Regions from separate parts of the Pseudoalteromonas sp. P1-30 genome, predicted to be linked through region 2. Evidence: predicted binding sites of a transcription regulator. Region 2 holds the regulator's gene; the other holds the start of a gene.
What was found. Region 2 encodes FliA, which starts transcription of late flagellar genes. Its sites were predicted from a motif close to CTAAAGNTNNNNNNNNNNNNGCCGATA; they were not measured.
Positions count from the first base shown of each region.

Region 1 (3,929 bases), on a different contig from region 2:
CTGTGGCTGCGAGCAGTGTAGCCGCCACTTATGAAGAAGGCGTACATTACGATGTAGTGGCAGAGCGCGCGACTAAAAAGCCAGAAGTAAAAGAGTTTTTCTCATTTTATTGCCCTGCTTGTAATAACATGGAAGCGTTAATTGGTGAGTTTAAGCCAAAGCTAGACAAAGACGTTAAATTTAAAAAGAGCCATGTTGATTTTGTCGGTGTTCGCGATCCAGAAAACCAACAAATGATGAGCCAAGCGCTAGCCACTGCGGAAGTACTTCCCCAAAAAGATAAAATTGTTGCGGCTATTTTTAATCACATTCACACTAAGCGCGCTAAATTTAACGAGCTTGCAGATGTAAAAGATGTGTTTGTAGCGCAAGGTGTTGATGGCGATAAGTTTGATAAACTATACAAAAGCTTCTCGGTACGTACATTAAGCTCTAAAATGAAGCGCGACCAAAATTATTTTAAAGAAAAAGGCGCGCTACGTGGCGTACCAACCTTTATCGTAAATGGTAAATACAAATTAAATCTAGGCCGTGAGTCTGGTATTACCGCGCCAGAAGATATTAGTAAATTAATTAACTATTTAGCGAACAAGTAAGGTTTGCTAAAACAAAAAAAGCTCCGTAAGGAGCTTTTTTTATGGAAGTGATTTAAATTTAACTCACTATTTTCTTTGTAAGAAAACACCCGATTCTATGTGATGCGTATAAGGGAACTGATCAAATATCGCAAAGCGCTTAACATTATGAGTACGGGTTAAATGATCTAAATCGCGCTCAAGCGTTTCTGGGTTGCACGATATATAAATAATGTTCTCGTAGTTGGCTACTAAGTCACAGGTAAGGGTATCCATACCTGCGCGTGGAGGGTCGACTAAAATAGTTTGGCAATCGTAACTTTTTAAATCTATCCCCTCTAAACGCGAAAAGGTACGTTCGCCATTCATTGCCTGGGTAAACTCTTCACTCGACATACGAATTATATCTAAGTTATCTACCTTATTTTTAGCAATGTTGTATTGCGCTGAATGTACAGAAGACTTAGATATTTCAGTAGCCAATACGCGATTAAACGAACCCGCCAATGCAATAGAGAAATTACCATTCCCACAGTAAAGCTCCAGCAGGTCATTACTCAGTGGTTTACATAAGTCTTGTGCCCACTCCAGCATTTTTATATTCACTTTAGCATTAGGCTGCGTAAAGCTATTTTCTACTTGTTGATAAATAAGCTCCTGGCCGTTTACGGTTAAACGCTCAGTAACAAAATCATTGCCTAGTACTTCTTTTTGTTTGCGCGCACGACCAATAAAGTCAATATTGTATTTACTGCTCAGTTTTTCTTTCAGGGCTTTTATTTCAGTTAGCCACTGATCATCGAGTGGTTTGTGATAAAGCAAGCTTACTAAAATCTCGCCACTTAATGACGATAAATAATCGATTTGAAACAGCTTACGGCGTAATACTTCACACGACTTTAAATTATCAATCATCACCTGCATAACTTCACCAACTAATGGCGCGGCAGGGTCAAAGGTGTCGACGCGAATTTTTTCTTTCGTGGCCTGATCAAACATAATATGAAATAGATCATCCCCATCGTGCCATACTCTAAATTCAGCACGTTGGCGGTAGTTAATTGGCTCTGAGCTAAACACCTCTAACGCTTGCACACCAAATCGCTTAAATTGCGACGTAATACGCTGCTCTTTTTCATTTAGCTGCGTATCGTACTGTGTGGTATCTATTTTAATCACTGCCATTAATGCTACTACCTTATCTATGAGATCTATTTATCGGCGCTATTGTAGGGAGCGAGCAGTATTTGTCTAGTTTTGCTGATAATAAAGTTGCTGTTTTTTTAAACATGCACTTTAGTTTTGTCACTATTAGCCGATAATAAGCTAAGTACGTAACGGAGGTGGATCATGAAAATCGGTAATTATGGCTATACGCCAAACAACAACGTAAACAAATTCAGTAATAAAGAGGCGCTACAGCAGCCAACTATCCAATCTCCGCAAGAAAGTTCATTACAGCGAGGCAGAGAACTTGCTGCAAAAGTGCTTGGCGACAAAATGGCAGAGCAACTAGGTTTACCTGTTGAGCAAAAACAAGCCGATAAACCTTTATTCGATTTTGATGAAATAGTAAAAAATGTACTCGACTTTGTATCTGGCGCAGTTAATAAAGCCAAAGCCAATGGTGCCGATGACGATAAATTAAAAAATATGTTAGATGATGCGCGCACAGGTGTTCAAACCGGTATAGACGAAGCGGTTGATGAGCTAAAAGGCACCGGTGTATTTAACGAAGAAATGCAAGAGGGCATCGACAAGTCAAAAGAAGGCATTTTTGAGGGGCTTGATGAGTTTGAGCAAACCCTATTTAACCCACAAGCGGCCAGTGTTAGCGTAAGCCAAGCACAATATGTAAGTATGAGCAGCAATGCCGAGTATAAGTTTACAACGGCCGAAGGTGATGAGGTCAGTATTAGCTTTGCTGATGCATATGAGTCTCAAACAGCGAGCGGGTATCAACAAAGCAATAACAGCGAATCGTTTGCCAGCTCATCGTCGCAATCTCGAGAGCTGTCTTTTTCAATGTCGGTTAATGGTGATTTAAACGAGCAAGAGCAAGATGCCATTAACGCCATGATGGAAGAGCTACAAGGTGTAAGTAAAACATTCTTTAGCGGTGATTTGGATGAAGCATTTGAAAAAGCACAAGAACTGAGCTTAGGCAGTGAGCAACTTGTTGCATTTTCAATGGACCTTCGACAAACAAAAACAGTCGCTACCGTTAAAAGTTATGAGCAATATCAGCCAAACCCAACAAAAGAGGTAGTCGATGCGATCGCACCTTTTAATGACGATCTAAAAAATGCATTTGATAAAGCATCGCAACTAGGCCTACAAGATCAGCTTGCCGGTATTATAGAGTGGCTAAACCAAGATCAAGCAGCGGTCGATCAGCTAGTTGATTACACACAGGCAATGTTTGAAAACCTAAACCAATTAAATTCAGCGGGCGATGCACTCGACGCGCTAAAGTCTGAGCAAAGCTAAACTACTTTCTTTTATAAATATCTCATGGCAAACTGCCGTTCTTAATAAACAGTAGGAACCAAAGTTTGTCAGCCCACATAATGGTATTTGATTCAGGTATAGGTGGCACCACCGTGCTTGAGCATATTCAAAAGCGTATTCCAGATGCACAGTACAGCTACTTTATGGATAATTCGTTACTCCCTTATGGCGCGCAAACCCAGCAAACTATTATAGGGCGTTTATGCTCACTCATTTATTTTATTGAGCAAAACGCGCTTAATGTCGACCTTATTGTTATAGCCTGCAATACAGCCTCTACATCAGCCTTGAGTGAAGTACGCAAAATTACATCAATACCTATTGTAGGCGTAGTGCCAGCAATAAAGCCTGCTGCTGAAGTAACTCGCACAAAGCACATCGGCTTATTGGCAACCCCCGCCACAGTTGCAAGCCCCTATACTCATACATTAATAAAAGAGCATGCCAGCAACGTAACAGTGAGTTTATATAGCAGTGTTGAGCTGGTGGCATTGGCAGAGCAGTTATTTTTCACTCAGCAGCTAGATACACTCAAACTGCATAAAGAGCTTACGCGTTTGCGCATTAACTCAGATATAGATGTACTTGTACTAGGTTGCACACATTTCCCAATTCTTAGCGATGCTATACAAGCGTACTTTAATAACGCAGTGCAATTACTCGATTCAGGCGTGGCCATTGCTAGCAGAGTAAACTACCTACTAGAGCAGCATAACTTTGGAAATAAATTTACAGACAAAAAAAAGCCGCTGCAATATTATGCAACGGCTGATGTTTTGAGTAATAAGCTAGCTATAAAGCACGTTACACTGATTGATCCGTCTCAGTGCGTAAAGAGCTAGA
Region 1 is NZ_LKBC01000022.1:687-4,615, reverse strand. Features, by position in the region: gene AN395_RS18760 (thiol:disulfide interchange protein DsbA/DsbL) at 1-596, shown strand, start outside; gene trmA (tRNA (uridine(54)-C5)-methyltransferase TrmA) at 663-1,760, opposite strand; gene AN395_RS18750 (DUF5610 domain-containing protein) at 1,926-3,065, shown strand; gene murI (glutamate racemase) at 3,131-3,928, shown strand; gene AN395_RS18740 (hypothetical protein) at 3,891-3,929, opposite strand, start outside.
Region 1: the regulator FliA is predicted to act here: its motif matches at 1,870-1,896, upstream of AN395_RS18750 (DUF5610 domain-containing protein).

Region 2 (14,326 bases):
GGCTTTAGCCCCTCTAACGGCCATGCTCATTATTAATATTTCATTTGGTATTATGACCCGCGCAGCACCGCAATTAAACATTTTCTCAATAGGTTTTCCGTTTACATTAGTTGCCGGTTTAATGATTATTTGGGCCACCTTGGGTAATTTTGTGACCCAATTTGAGTTTCAGTGGTTAAAAATGATTGAGCTAATGTGTAGCCTTGTTGGCTGTACGGAGTAGGAGGGGCAATGGCTGAAGATTCAGGACAAGAAAAAACAGAAGAACCCACCTCCAAAAAGCTCGAAGATGCTAAAAAGAAAGGCCAAATAGCACGCTCAAAAGAACTAGGTACTATGTTTGTACTTATTTTTTCTGCAATTTCGTTGCTGTTGTATGGGCCCGAAATAGGCAAAGGCTTATACAATATTATGGGCAGGATGCTGTCTTTAAATCGCAGTGAAACCTACGACACCACTAAAATGTTTGCGGTGTGGAGTGAGGTGGCCAGTGCGTTACTGTTTCCTATGGCGATGTTTGTTTTAATTATTGTTATTGCGGCATTTATAGGAAATACCTTACTCGGCGGCTTTAATTTTAGTTGGGAAGCCGCGGCACCTAAACCCAGTAAAATGTCGCCAATGAAGGGCTTTAAACGCATGTTTGGCCCACAAGCAGCGATAGAGCTTGTAAAATCTATATTGAAGTTTGCGCTGGTGGCTATTTTTGCGGTGTTTTTGATTCAAACTTTTTTTGATGAAATTTTGCATTTAAGTATTGAAAGCGCACCTAGTAATATAATTCATGCCCTTGAAATACTCTCGTGGATGTTTTTAGGGTTGTCGTGCACTTTGGTGATTATTGCCGCAATAGATGCGCCTTATCAGAGTTATAACCACAACAAACAACTTAAAATGACAATGCAGGAGATCAAAGACGAGTACAAAAACTCAGAGGGTGATCCGCAAATTAAAGCGCGAATAAGGCAAACACAAAGGCAAATGTCGCAGCGAAGAATGATGCAAGATGTCCCCGATGCCGACGTAATTGTAACCAATCCTACTCACTATTCTGTGGCGCTAAAATACGATACTGAGCGAGCAGGTGCACCGATTGTACTTGCCAAAGGGATAGATGAAATGGCTATGCAAATTCGTAAAATAGCCAAAGGTAACGAAGTACCGATTGTAGAATCTCCTATGCTTACGCGGGCGCTTTATCATACCGCCGAAATAGGCCAACAGATCCCAGATCAGCTATTTACCGCTGTCGCACAAGTTTTAGCCTATGTATTTCAGCTTAAACGGTTTAAAAAAGGGCGTGGTAAACGACCTATTCCGCTTAAGTCTAAACTGCCCATACCTGATGACTTCAAATACGATTAGAGTGTGTTGAGCTAACCACACTTTATAAATATCAACACGGGGCTGCAAATTCAAACCATAAAGCCCATACGCTCTTGTCTCTCACTTGCTTTAAATTTTGCATCAATACTCAATGAATCTATTGCTGACTCTATACTTGGAATAGTTATTGCAATTTCAGGCTAGTGTCAATTTATTGAATTGTAGAGTTATGGATTTTAAAGCGGTATTACAACAACTTAACAAAGATAAAAAAGAGTATGCCAAAGGTGTTGGCACACCGCTATTAGTACTTGCAGCGCTGGGTATGGTTATTTTACCGCTGCCGCCATTTCTTCTTGATATATTATTTTCATTTAATATTGCCCTTGCCTTAGTTGTTTTACTGGTGACTGTTTACACCATGAAACCCCTCGAATTTGGTATGTTTCCGGCGGTATTGTTAATCGCTACAATTATGCGTTTAGCCCTAAATGTTGCCAGTACACGCGTGGTGCTCCTTGAGGGTCACAACGGGGGCGATGCGGCTGGTAAGGTAATTGAAGCGTTTGGCTCAGTGGTTATTGGCGGAAACTACGCGGTAGGTTTAGTGGTGTTTTTAATTCTGATCATCATAAACTTTGTAGTAATAACCAAAGGTGCAGGGCGTATTTCTGAAGTATCGGCTCGTTTTACGTTAGACGCTATGCCGGGTAAGCAAATGGCGATTGATGCCGACTTAAACGCTGGCTTTATTAGTGCAGAGCAAGCACGTGAGCGCCGCAGTGAAGTAACCCGCGAAGCCGACTTTTACGGCTCTATGGATGGGGCGAGTAAGTTTGTAAAAGGCGATGCCATTGCCGGTATCGTGATATTAATTATTAATATTGTTGGCGGCTTATTTGTGGGCATGATCCAACACGACTTGAGCTTTAGCCGCGCAATGGAAGTATATACTTTACTTACCATTGGTGACGGCCTTGTGGCGCAGCTTCCTTCATTACTGCTCTCTATTGGTACTGCTATTGTTGTTACTCGCCAAAACGAATCACATAACATGGGTGAGCAATTTAAAGCCCAATTAGGTAACGAAAAATCATTATTTATCGCCTCAGGTATTTTAATCATTATGGGGTTGGTTCCGGGTATGCCTCATATTGCTTTTTTAAGTTTAGGCGCACTACTTGGCTACTTAGCTTACTTTACTCAGCAGCAAAAATTAAAAGCCGCTGCTCTAGCAGCCCAAGAGGCTGAAAGTGGTGCCGTTGCCGGTACTGGCGTTGCAAACAAGCAAGAGCAAAAAGAGCTTGGATGGGACGATGTACAACAAATTGACGTTATTGGCTTAGAAGTTGGCTACAGGCTTATTCCGCTTGTTGACCAATCTCAAGGTGGTGAGCTGCTCAACCGAATTAAAGGGGTGCGTAAAAAGCTATCTCAGGAGCTTGGCTTTTTAGTACCGCCTGTACATATTCGCGATAACTTAGAGTTAGACCCTAATGCGTACCGTATTACCATGATGGGGGTTTCAAGTGGTGAAGGCGAACTCAAACATGGCGATGAACTGGCCATAAACCCTGGGCAAGTATTTGGTCCTATTAAAGGGGTTGAAACCAAAGACCCAGCATTTGGCCTAGATGCGGTATGGATAAAGCCTGATCAAAAAGACGAAGCACAGTCACTAGGTTACACCGTGGTCGACTCAGCCACTGTGGTAGCCACCCACATTAGCCAGTTATTAACTAACAGTGCCGCATTATTGCTAGGGCATGAGGAGGTTCAAAACCTGCTTGATATGTTAGCTAAAAGCCATCCACGTTTAGTAGAAGGGTTAGTGCCAGAAGTACTACCACTGACAACCGTTGTAAAAGTACTGCAAAATTTATTAAACGAAGGGGTGGCTATTCGTGATATGCGCTCTATTGTTCAAACCCTTGTAGAGTACGGCCCACGTAGTCAAGATGCCGATGTTTTAACAGCTGCAGTGCGTATTTCGCTGCGCCGTTTAATAGTTCAAGACGCTGTGGGAATGTCATCAGAAATCCCTGTCATAACCTTGGCGCCTGAGTTGGAACAGATGTTGCATCAGTCATTACAAAATGCAGGCGACGAAGGTGCCGGAATAGAACCAAGCCTTGCTGAGCGACTTCAAACATCATTAAACGAAGCGCATCAGAATCAAGAAATGGCCGGAGAACCTTCAATATTGCTAACGTCAGGAATGTTACGCACTGTGTTATCTCGCTTTGTTAAGTACACCATACCGGGTTTAAGGGTGATGTCTTATCAAGAGGTACCAGATGAAAGACAGATCAAGATTGTCAGCTCAGTAGGCCAACAATAAAGATTTTAACAGGGGTTGAACCATGAAGATTAAACGTTTTTTTGCCAAAGATATGCGCACCGCACTGAAAGAAGTTAAAGATGAGCTAGGTGTTGATGCCGTTATTATGTCGAACAAAAAACTCGCTAATGGTGTAGAAATTGTTGCCGCAGTAGATTACGACAAAGCAGCCCCTAAAGCCGCAGCACAACCACAGGCAGCGCCTGCTTCGCAAAGAGCCGTGCAACAGCCTACTCATAACTTTGTAAAGCCAGAGCCTAAGCGTGCGCAACCTGAGCCACAAGCAAAAGTAGCAGATAGCTTACAAGCTTTATTAGAGCGCCAGTCGCCACGCCCTCGCTCTCCTGAGCTAGCCTCTATGTTTTCGCAATCAGGTATTGATACGTCTGAGCATTACCAAGAGCCAGCACAGCCACGTACGACAAATATGTTTGCACGCGAAAATGAAGCGCCAAAACGCATGCAAACCCAAGCAGACAGCCTAGGCTTTGATGACTTAGATCAAGACTTTGACGAGTTAGATGCGCCGGTTGCACCGCGTAGTCAAGCTAATAACAACGAAAGCGCCCAAATGAGCGCGATGCGTGATGAAATGAACGCAATTCGCCAGTTATTAGAACACCAAGTATCGGGTTTAATGCAGCAAGATATGGCACGTCGCGACCCTACACGTGCATGCATGATTGACCGTTTAGTTGGCATGGGAATAGATAAAGACGTTGCAGAGCAAATGGCGTGTTTTATTCCAGATGACGTATCGCGTCAGCAAGGTTGGAAAGCATTATTGCAAATGGTTGAAGATCAAATGCAAACCACCAATAACGAAATTCTTCGCCAAGGAGGTGTGTACGCCCTTGTTGGGCCTACTGGTGTAGGTAAAACAACCACAGTAGCTAAACTTGCCGCATTAGGCGCACAAAAGTATGGCGCCGACAAAGTTGCCCTAATCACCACTGATACATACAGAATTGGTGCTTATGAGCAGCTTGCAACATATGGTCGTATTATTGGTTGTGGTGTTAAACAAGTAAAAGATGCCAATGAATTAGCTGAAGTTTTATATCATTTACGCAATAAGCGTCTAGTATTAATTGATACAGCGGGTATGAGCCAACGTGATTTACGCCTTACAGAGCAATTAAATACGTTAATGCGCAACCAGCGAGTAGATATACGTAGTTATTTAGTATTAAGTGCCACAGCACAAATAAATGTACTGCAAGAAACCGTAAGACATTTTAAAAAGGTTCAGCTAAGCGGTTGTATTTTCACTAAGTTAGATGAATCATTAAGTTTAGGTGAGATTATTAGTATAGCGATTCAAAATCGCCTTCCAATAGGGTATCTTACTAATGGTCAGCGTGTACCAGAAGATATTCGCGTTGCAAATGCTGAAAAACTAGTAAAAAAAGCTGAGCAATTGTATTTAAAAAGAGCAAAAGCACAACATTCAAGGCACCAAGCAGTGGCGCCAAGCACAGTAGGGATGTATGATTAACACAGTATTAGATCAAGCAAGCGGCCTGCGCAAAATGAGTCAAAACAACAACAACGGCGTAAAAGTTATCGCTGTCACCGGCGGTAAAGGAGGGGTGGGTAAAACCAATGTCTCTTTAAATACTGCTATTGCTTTAGGGCAGCAGGGTAATCGTGTATTAGTATTAGATGCCGATTTAGGCCTAGCTAATTGTGATGTAATGCTAGGACTACGTGTTGAAAAAAACTTATCTCATGTCCTTTCAGGCGAGTGCGAACTTGACGAGATTTTAGTTGAAGGCCCAGGCGGTATTAAAATCGTGCCTGCTACATCAGGCTCGCAAAGTATGGTGGAGCTAACCCCATCTGAGCATGCTGGGTTAATTCGTGCCTTTAGTGAGCTTAATACCGAATTTGATATTTTAATTGTAGATACCGCCGCTGGTATTTCTGACATGGTGCTGAGTTTTTCTCGTGCAGCGCAAGATGTCATGGTGGTGGTGTGTGACGAGCCGACCTCTATTACTGATGCCTACGCGCTTATTAAAGTACTTAGCCGCGAACATGGCGTTTATAAATTTAAAATTGTTGCAAACATGGTGCGCAGTATGCGCGAGGGCCAAGAGCTTTTTGCAAAGCTCTCTAAAGTAACAGACCGCTTTTTAGATGTGTCTATGGAGCTTGTTGCGACTATTCCATATGATGAAAATATGCGTAAATCTACGCGTAAACAAAAAGTAATTGTCGATCTTTTCCCTAATTCACCAGCAGCAGTCGCGTTTAAAACATTAGCGACAAAAGCAGTAAAATGGCCTATACCTAATCAACCTTCAGGACATTTAGAGTTTTTCATTGAGAAGCTAGTAAACGGCTGATTATGACAACATCGGTGAAAAGAGCTATGGGATATCAATCAACACAAAATTTAAATGTGATTGTTGAAAAGCACGCGTCGCTTGTCAAAAAAGTGGCGTGCCATTTAATAGCTCGTCTTCCTCCTAGCGTTCAGCTTGATGACTTAATTCAATCGGGAATGATTGGCCTTATCGAGGCCTCAAAAAACTTTGACGCCAGTAAAGGGGCAAGCTTTGAAACGTTTGCTGGTATTCGTATTCGCGGCGCTATGCTTGATGAAATGCGCAGAGGGGATTGGGCACCACGTTCGGTGCACCGTAAAAGCCGATTAGTAGCCGAAACTATCACAGAATTAGAAAATAGCTTAAATAGAGAACCAAAAGATACTGAAGTAGCTGAAAAACTTGATATTTCGCTAGAAGAATACCATCATATTTTAAATGATGTTAATTCCAGTAAAGTGCTTGGTATAGAAGACCTAGGGGTAGATGAAGATGTTATTAGCCCTGCAGGTCAAGATTTAGCGCTAGACAAACCATTTAATAATGTTAAAAATGAACGGTTTAATAATTCATTGTTAGAGGCAATAAAGTCTTTACCAGAGCGAGATGCAATGGTGCTTTCTTTGTATTACAACGATGAAATGAATTTAAAAGAAATTGGGCATATACTCGATGTAAGTGAATCGCGTGTAAGTCAGATACATGGTCAGGCGATGATTAAGCTCAAAGCAAAAATCAATGACTGGATAAACTAGTAGTAAGTAAATTATAGGTTAAGACCTCACCGGAGGATGTTTTGGATAAAAACATGAAAATTCTTGTTGTTGATGATTTCTCTACAATGAGACGTATTATAAAAAATCTGTTGCGTGACCTAGGGTTCACGAATGTTCAAGAAGCTGACGATGGTTCTACAGCATTACCTATGTTGCAAAATCAGGTTTTTGACTTTGTTGTAACCGATTGGAACATGCCAGGCATGCAGGGTATTGACTTGCTAAGAGCCATTAGAGCTGACGAAAAATTAAAACATATTCCGGTTTTAATGGTGACGGCAGAAGCTAAAAAAGAACAAATAATAGCGGCAGCGCAAGCAGGTGTTAATGGCTATATTGTTAAGCCATTTACTGCTGGTACTTTGAAAACTAAATTAGAAAAAGTGTTTGAACGCTTAGGTTAATGAGAGGAGAGGCTTATGTCAGCACCAGCTGCGCCTCAAATTACTTTAGAACAAGCTCGTCAGCTCGTCGTTTTTTTAGAAAATGGTGAGCAAGATAAAGCAGATCAATTAATTTTAGATACTGCCTCTCAAGAGCAATCGCAGCTTTTTGCTGAAGTAGGTAAGTTAACACGCCAATTACACGAAGCCCTTAAAAGCTTTGAACTTGATACGCGTTTAACCGATTTAACCACTGATGCAATTCCGGATGCGAAAAAGCGCTTAAACTATGTCATGGAAATGACAGAAAATGCAGCTAATAAGACAATGGATGCGGTCGAAGCAAGCCTCCCTATTGCGCAGCAGCTAGCAGATGAAATTGCACATATTAAGCCTACTTGGGATAGGCTTATGAACCGCGAAATAGAGCTGGGCGAGTTTAAAACCTTATGCCACAGCATCGACAAGTTTATGAACAGCTCTCATCATAAAACCGATGAGTTGCAAACTTTAATGACTAATGTACTAATGGCGCAGGATTTTCAAGATTTAACCGGCCAGGTTATCCGCCGTGTAATTGAATTAGTCAGAGAAGTAGAAGAAAGTTTAATCCACCTTTTAACAGCATTTGCTGCACAAGATGACAGCATTGCTGAAAGTAAAGAACAACAAGAAACAGAAGAACAGGTTGCCGCACAAACATTAGCAGGTCCTGAAGGCCCTATTATTGATAAAGAGTCGCGAAATGATGTTGTATCTGACCAAGACGAGGTCGATGACCTATTATCAAGTTTGGGCTTCTAAGAGGAGAGTAACTGCATGAGCTTTGAAGTCGATGAAGATATTTTACAAGACTTTCTTGTAGAGGCCGGAGAAATCCTAGAGCTTTTATCTGAACAGTTAGTTGAGCTAGAAAATAACCCAGAAGATACTGAGTTACTAAATGCTATTTTTAGGGGCTTTCATACCGTAAAAGGGGGAGCAGGCTTTTTAGCTATGACTGAGCTTGTTGATGCCTGTCATGGTGCTGAAAACGTATTTGATCTCTTACGCCAAGGGGTTAGAACCGTTAATTCAGAATTAATGGATGTGATTTTACAAGCACTAGATACCATTAATGAAATGTTTGCCACTATTCAAAACCGCGAACAGCCAGACCCAGCAGACCCTCAATTATTAGAAACCCTTCATAAACTTGGCCAACCGCCTACGGATGACGAGCTTACTGAAACAACCCCCGAAGTTGTTGAACAAGAACCCGGAGCTCCCGTTAGCGCAACAGATGATGAAGACCCATTTGCATTTGATGAACTATTTGATGTGGCAGGTTCAAGCCCTTCAGCAGATAGCACGCAAATTGACGAAATTACAGAAGATGAATTTGAAAGCTTACTCGATGAGTTACACGGCAAAGGCCAAAGCCCGGTGTCGCAACCAAGTGCAAGTGCAGAGCCAGATTCAAGTTCAGATATTACCGATGATGAATTTGACAGTTTATTAGATGAATTACACGGTGTAGGTAGTTTTGGTCCAGTTGCAGGAGATACTTCAAGCAGTGAGCCAGAAGTAAAGCACACAGCACCACCAGCGGCTGTTACAAATGATAGCGGTGATGATGAAATCAGCGATGATGAATTTGAAGCACTGCTTGATGAACTGCATGGTAAAGGCGCCGCACCAGAATCAAAAGAAGCTGACACACCTGCACCGCAGCCACCTAAGGCTGCACCTGTAGCTCAAACGCCAGCAAAACCTACGCCAGAAAAGCCTACGCCAGCACCTGCAGCAAAACAAGCTCCGGCGGCTAAAGCCGCTGCGCCTACACCTAAAGTGGCTGAAAAACCAGCGAGTAGCGCTGCACCTAAAAAAGCTACGCCTCCACCTGCTGAAACCACAGTACGTGTTGATACAAAGCGTTTAGATCAAATAATGAATATGGTTGGCGAGTTGGTATTAGTACGAAATAGGTTGGTCAGTTTAGCGACCAATACAGACAGTGAAGCGATGGGTAAGGCGATATCAAATCTTGATGTGGTTACTGCTGATATTCAAGGTGCAGTAATGCAAACGCGAATGCAGCCTATCAAAAAAGTGTTTGGCCGATTCCCTCGCGTAGTACGTGACTTAGCCCGTAGCTTAAATAAAGAAATTGATTTACAGCTTGTAGGTGAAGAAACCGATTTAGATAAAAACTTAGTTGAGGCACTGGCCGACCCGTTGGTGCATTTAGTACGAAACTCAGTTGACCATGGTATTGAGATGCCAGCAGCGCGTGAAGCTGCGGGTAAGCCTAGAACCGGTAACGTTACATTATCGGCTTCGCAAGAAGGCGACCATATTTTGTTAACCATTAAAGATGATGGTGCAGGTATGGATGCGGAAAAACTGAAAAAAATAGCGATCAGTAAAGGCGTTATTGACCATGATCAGGCAAGTCGCTTATCAGATACAGAAGCGTATAACTTAATATTTGCACCAGGCTTTTCGACCAAAGAAGAGATATCTGATATTTCTGGCCGTGGCGTAGGCATGGATGTAGTAAAAACTAAAATTACGCAGCTTAATGGCTCTGTGAGTATACAGTCAGAGTTGGGCGTAGGGACTATTTTAGAAATAAAAGTACCATTAACACTGGCTATTTTACCTACGCTGATGGTTATTGTTGGTGAGCAAACGTTTGCGTTACCACTTGCTGGTGTGAGTGAAATATTCCACTTAGATTTAACCAAAACCAATGTTGTAGATGGTCAGCTTACAATTATTGTTCGTAAAAAAGCGATACCGCTATTTTACTTAGAGCATTGGCTAGTTAAAGGTGCTGATTGTTCTCAGCGAAAAGCGCAAGGTCATGTGGTAATTGTACAAATAGGTACTCAGCAAGTTGGCTTTGTGGTTGATTCATTAATTGGCCAAGAAGAAGTTGTTATTAAGCCTCTTGATGCGTTATTACAAGGTACGCCAGGAATGGCTGGTGCAACAATTACATCTGACGGTGGTATTGCGCTGATTCTGGATGTACCTAATATGCTTAAGCATTACGCAGGATAAAATGTAGGCATACCTGTGTATGCCTACACATAAATTTAATAAGAGAGCGCAATGGCCGTAAAAGTTTTAGTTGTTGACGATTCCAGTTTTTTTCGCCGTCGAGTAAGCGAAATCCTTGAACAAGACAGCGGTATCGAAGTAATAGGTTTTGCTGTTAACGGTAGAGAAGCCGTAGAAAAAACAGCGCAGTTACGTCCAGATATGATCACCATGGATGTAGAAATGCCTGTGCTTGATGGTATTAGCGCAGTAAAAGAAATTATGGCGAGTAACCCAACGCCAATACTTATGTTTTCTTCATTAACCCGCGACGGTGCAACCGCAACTTTAGATGCACTTGATGCCGGAGCTATGGACTTTTTACCGAAAAAGTTTGAAGACATTGCACGAAATAACGAAGATGCAATCAAGTTATTACAAGCCAAAGTGAAGGAAATTGGTCGCAGGCGTGCTCCACGCCCTGTTAGGCCATTAACATCAAGTAAGACAACTGCTCCACCTGCAAGCAAACTTGCCACAACAAGCTCATCGCTTAAACAACCTGATAGAAGCTTTCAACGTGCTGCCCCAGTGCAGACAAGAACTACACCCAGTATGCCCACGCGTGCCAGCGGTAAACACTATCAAATAGTGGCTATTGGCACTTCAACTGGCGGGCCAGTTGCTTTACAAACCATATTAACCCAATTACCTGCTAACTTTGCACACCCTATTTTGTTAATTCAGCACATGCCGGCAGCATTTACGCCTGCGTTTGCGGCACGTTTAAATAGCCTTTGCAAAATACGCGTTAAAGAAGCGCAACAAGGTGACAGGCTAGAAGCCGGCACAGCCTACTTAGCACCTGGTGGACAGCAAATGATGGTAGAGGGGCGAAGTGGTAACAAAACGTTGCGTGTATTTGAAGATAATAGTGAACGAATAAGCTACAAACCAAGCGTTGATGTTACTTTTGCAAGTGTTGCTAAAAGCTACCAAGGAGACGTACTTGCTATTGTTTTAACCGGCATGGGCGCTGATGGACGTGATGGCGCGCGAATGCTTAAGCAATCTGGCGCAACCATTTGGGCGCAAGATGAAAAAAGCTGTGTGGTATACGGTATGCCTCAAGCTATTGCCAACGCTGGGCTTGCCTCTGAGCATTTAGCGTTAAACGACGTAGCAGCAAGAATAAAAAGAGAGACTGGTTGTGGATAAGCTCTCTGTTTTAGGGTTAATCATTGCGCTGGGCGCTATAGCGATTGGTTACTCTTTAGAGGGTGGCGTTGTCACGGCGTTATTTAATGGCCCTGCACTTATTATTGTACTTGGCGGCACCTTAGGGGCTGTTATGTTGCAAACGGCCACAAGCACCTTTAAAAAAACGCTAAGCATGAGCCATTGGGTGTTTTTTTCACCTCAATACAATATTGAGCAAGCCATAGAGCAAATTAAAACGTGGTCGCATAAAGCTCGCCAGGAAGGGTACTTAGCGCTTGAAAAAGAGGCACTTAGTCACCCAGATCCTTATGCAGCAAAAGGGCTTAGTTTACTAGTAGATGGGTGTTCGGAGCAAAAGCTACGCGACACCTTAGAAATAGATTTAATGCTTGAACGAGACCGCTTACTTGAAGCAAGTAAAGTGTACGAAGCCATGGGCGGATATAGCCCAACTATAGGTATTTTAGGGGCTGTACTTGGTCTTATTCAAGCAATGTCATTTATTACCGACCCTCAAAAGCTAGGCGCAGGGGTCGCCACCGCATTTATTGCAACAATATATGGGGTGGGTTTAGCTAACTTATTATTTTTACCTATGGCCAATAAGCTTAAGCAGCGAGTAGAGCAAAAAATGCTTTACCATGAAATGATGGCCGAAGGGGTGATTGCTATAAGCCTTGGCGAAAGTCCTATTAACATAGAATTAAAGCTTGAAGCTTATCGCACAGAGCGCCCTAATGTCGTGGTAGAGTAACTTTTATGTTACGCCGGCGCTTACGTCAATCAGCTGAAAAAAATCAACATACAGAACGTTGGTTAGTCTCTTATGCTGATTATATGACCATTATGTTTGCCTTTTTTGTGGTTATGTATGCCATTGCCATAAATAAAGAAGAAAGCTTTCAAATCCTCTCAGACTCCCTAGAACAGGTTTTTGACAAATCAGCAAGGCAGCAATCGCAACAAGGTGAGGGCGTGACAGGCGAAGGGCTACTTACTGACCGTGTTACCCCAGAGCAAGAGTTATTGTACGGTGAGAGCATTCAAAAACAGGAGTCTGGCCCAGAGCTGCTAGATGGACATAGTGATACCAGCAATATAAAACAAAAACATTTAGGTAAACCACTCGATAGTCTGTTAACTAAATTACATTCAGCACTTATTGATGAAATTCGTGATGGAGAAGCAAGTTTAGAGCTCAACCAAGATTGGCTTATTATTGAGCTAAGTTCAGGAATGCTGTTCTCAAGTGGTAGCTCTGTGGCCCACGCGCGAGCTAAGCAAGTCGTAAAAATTGTAAAAGATATTATTGCCCCAGTAGATAACTACATAAGGGTAAGAGGTTACACAGATAACGAAAGTATTCGCAATGAAATGTTTCGCTCTAACTGGGAGTTGTCAGTTGCACGGGCGACCTCTATTTTAGTTGAATTAGAAACGTTAGGAATTAACCCAGCGCGAATGGCAATCGAGGGGTATGGGCAATACTCACCTTTTGCCGATAACGACACCGCAGCGGGTCGAGCAGAGAATCGTAAAGTTGTTATTGCGCTTTCTAAGTATGGCTTAGTACAACAAACCACCGAAAATGAAGCTGAGCCTGATGAGCAAGTGCAACAAGCTGCGCCTGAGCCAGAGGTCGAACTTCCCTCTGATGATAACTCTATTAAAATAATTCGTTTACCTCATGGTGGCATCAGAATCACCACGCGCAATGAACAGTAATTAGGACTTAATGTGAAGATTTGGACAGTAGCAAATCAAAAGGGCGGTGTAGGTAAAACCACAACGGCTGTCAGTCTTGCTGGTATTTTGGCCTTGCAAGGTAAACGCGTATTACTCATTGATACCGACCCTCACGCCTCACTAACGTACTATTTTGGTATTGATTCTGAAGATTTAGAAGTCAGTGTGTACGATATTTTTGCCCGCGGCACCTCAATGCAAAGTGAAGAAGTACTTCAAGCATTGTGCCCCTCTACCATGGAAAACCTGGATATATTGCCCGCGACGATGGCTATAGCAACCCTCGATAGAAGCATGGGCAATAAAACGGGAATGGGCTTAATTTTAAAAAAAACACTTGCAAAAATTAGTGAACATTACGATTATGCGCTGCTTGATTGCCCGCCCGTTTTAGGTGTTTTAATGGTGAACGCATTAGCCGCCAGCGAACGTATTTTAGTGCCTGTGCAAACTGAGTTTTTGGCGCTCAAAGGGCTTGATAGAATGATGCGCACTATGGAATTAATGCAAAGCTCTCAAGCGAAACAGTACCAATATACTATAATCCCTACTATGTATGATAAGCGCACTAAAGCGTCGCTTGAAGCCTACAAAACGTTACAAAATACATATAAAGATAAAGTATGGCCAGGGGTGATCCCCGTTGATACAAAGTTTAGAGATGCAAGCCTTGCACAAAAGGTACCCATAGAGTTTTGCCCACGTTCGCGTGGGGTTTACGCTTATAAAGCGTTATTAGATTATTTAATTGGACAAGGTTAATGAATGAGTAAGCAATTATTTGCTAATGAAAAAGTAATGACTCAATACTTAGGGGCGCTATTATGCGAAGACGAACCTGAGGAAAACCTTGAGCCTGTAGCAAAGCTACTTGAGCAAGTACCTAGTGCCTTACAAAACGACGAAGTACTTTTAAAGCCCAAAGCGCAATTAAAAGTAACCGAGCAGCTTTATTCTGAGCAAGTAAAAGAGAGTAATAGCGAGGCTGATGCCACTATTTCGCCACCTGCACCTATTGAGCCTGAGCCAGTAGAGACAGCTGAGGTGCAAACTCAGTTAAGTACAGAACCTGCTCCTTTATTACATAGCCAAGAAGATTACTTTGAAGGTGAATTTCAGGCTCTGTTTTTTGAAGTGGCTGGTTTAACATTGGCAGTTCCTTTGAAAGCGCTT
Region 2 is NZ_LKBC01000005.1:78,697-93,022, forward strand. Features, by position in the region: gene fliR (flagellar biosynthetic protein FliR) at 1-223, shown strand, start outside; gene flhB (flagellar biosynthesis protein FlhB) at 232-1,365, shown strand; gene flhA (flagellar biosynthesis protein FlhA) at 1,556-3,667, shown strand; gene flhF (flagellar biosynthesis protein FlhF) at 3,690-5,165, shown strand; gene AN395_RS10750 (MinD/ParA family protein) at 5,158-6,018, shown strand; gene AN395_RS10755 (RNA polymerase sigma factor FliA) at 6,045-6,755, shown strand; gene cheY (chemotaxis response regulator CheY) at 6,797-7,180, shown strand; gene AN395_RS10765 (protein phosphatase CheZ) at 7,196-7,963, shown strand; gene AN395_RS10770 (chemotaxis protein CheA) at 7,979-10,207, shown strand; gene AN395_RS10775 (chemotaxis response regulator protein-glutamate methylesterase) at 10,259-11,404, shown strand; gene AN395_RS10780 (flagellar motor protein) at 11,397-12,161, shown strand; gene AN395_RS10785 (flagellar motor protein MotB) at 12,167-13,132, shown strand; gene AN395_RS10790 (ParA family protein) at 13,145-13,915, shown strand; gene AN395_RS10795 (chemotaxis protein CheW) at 13,919-14,326, shown strand, end outside.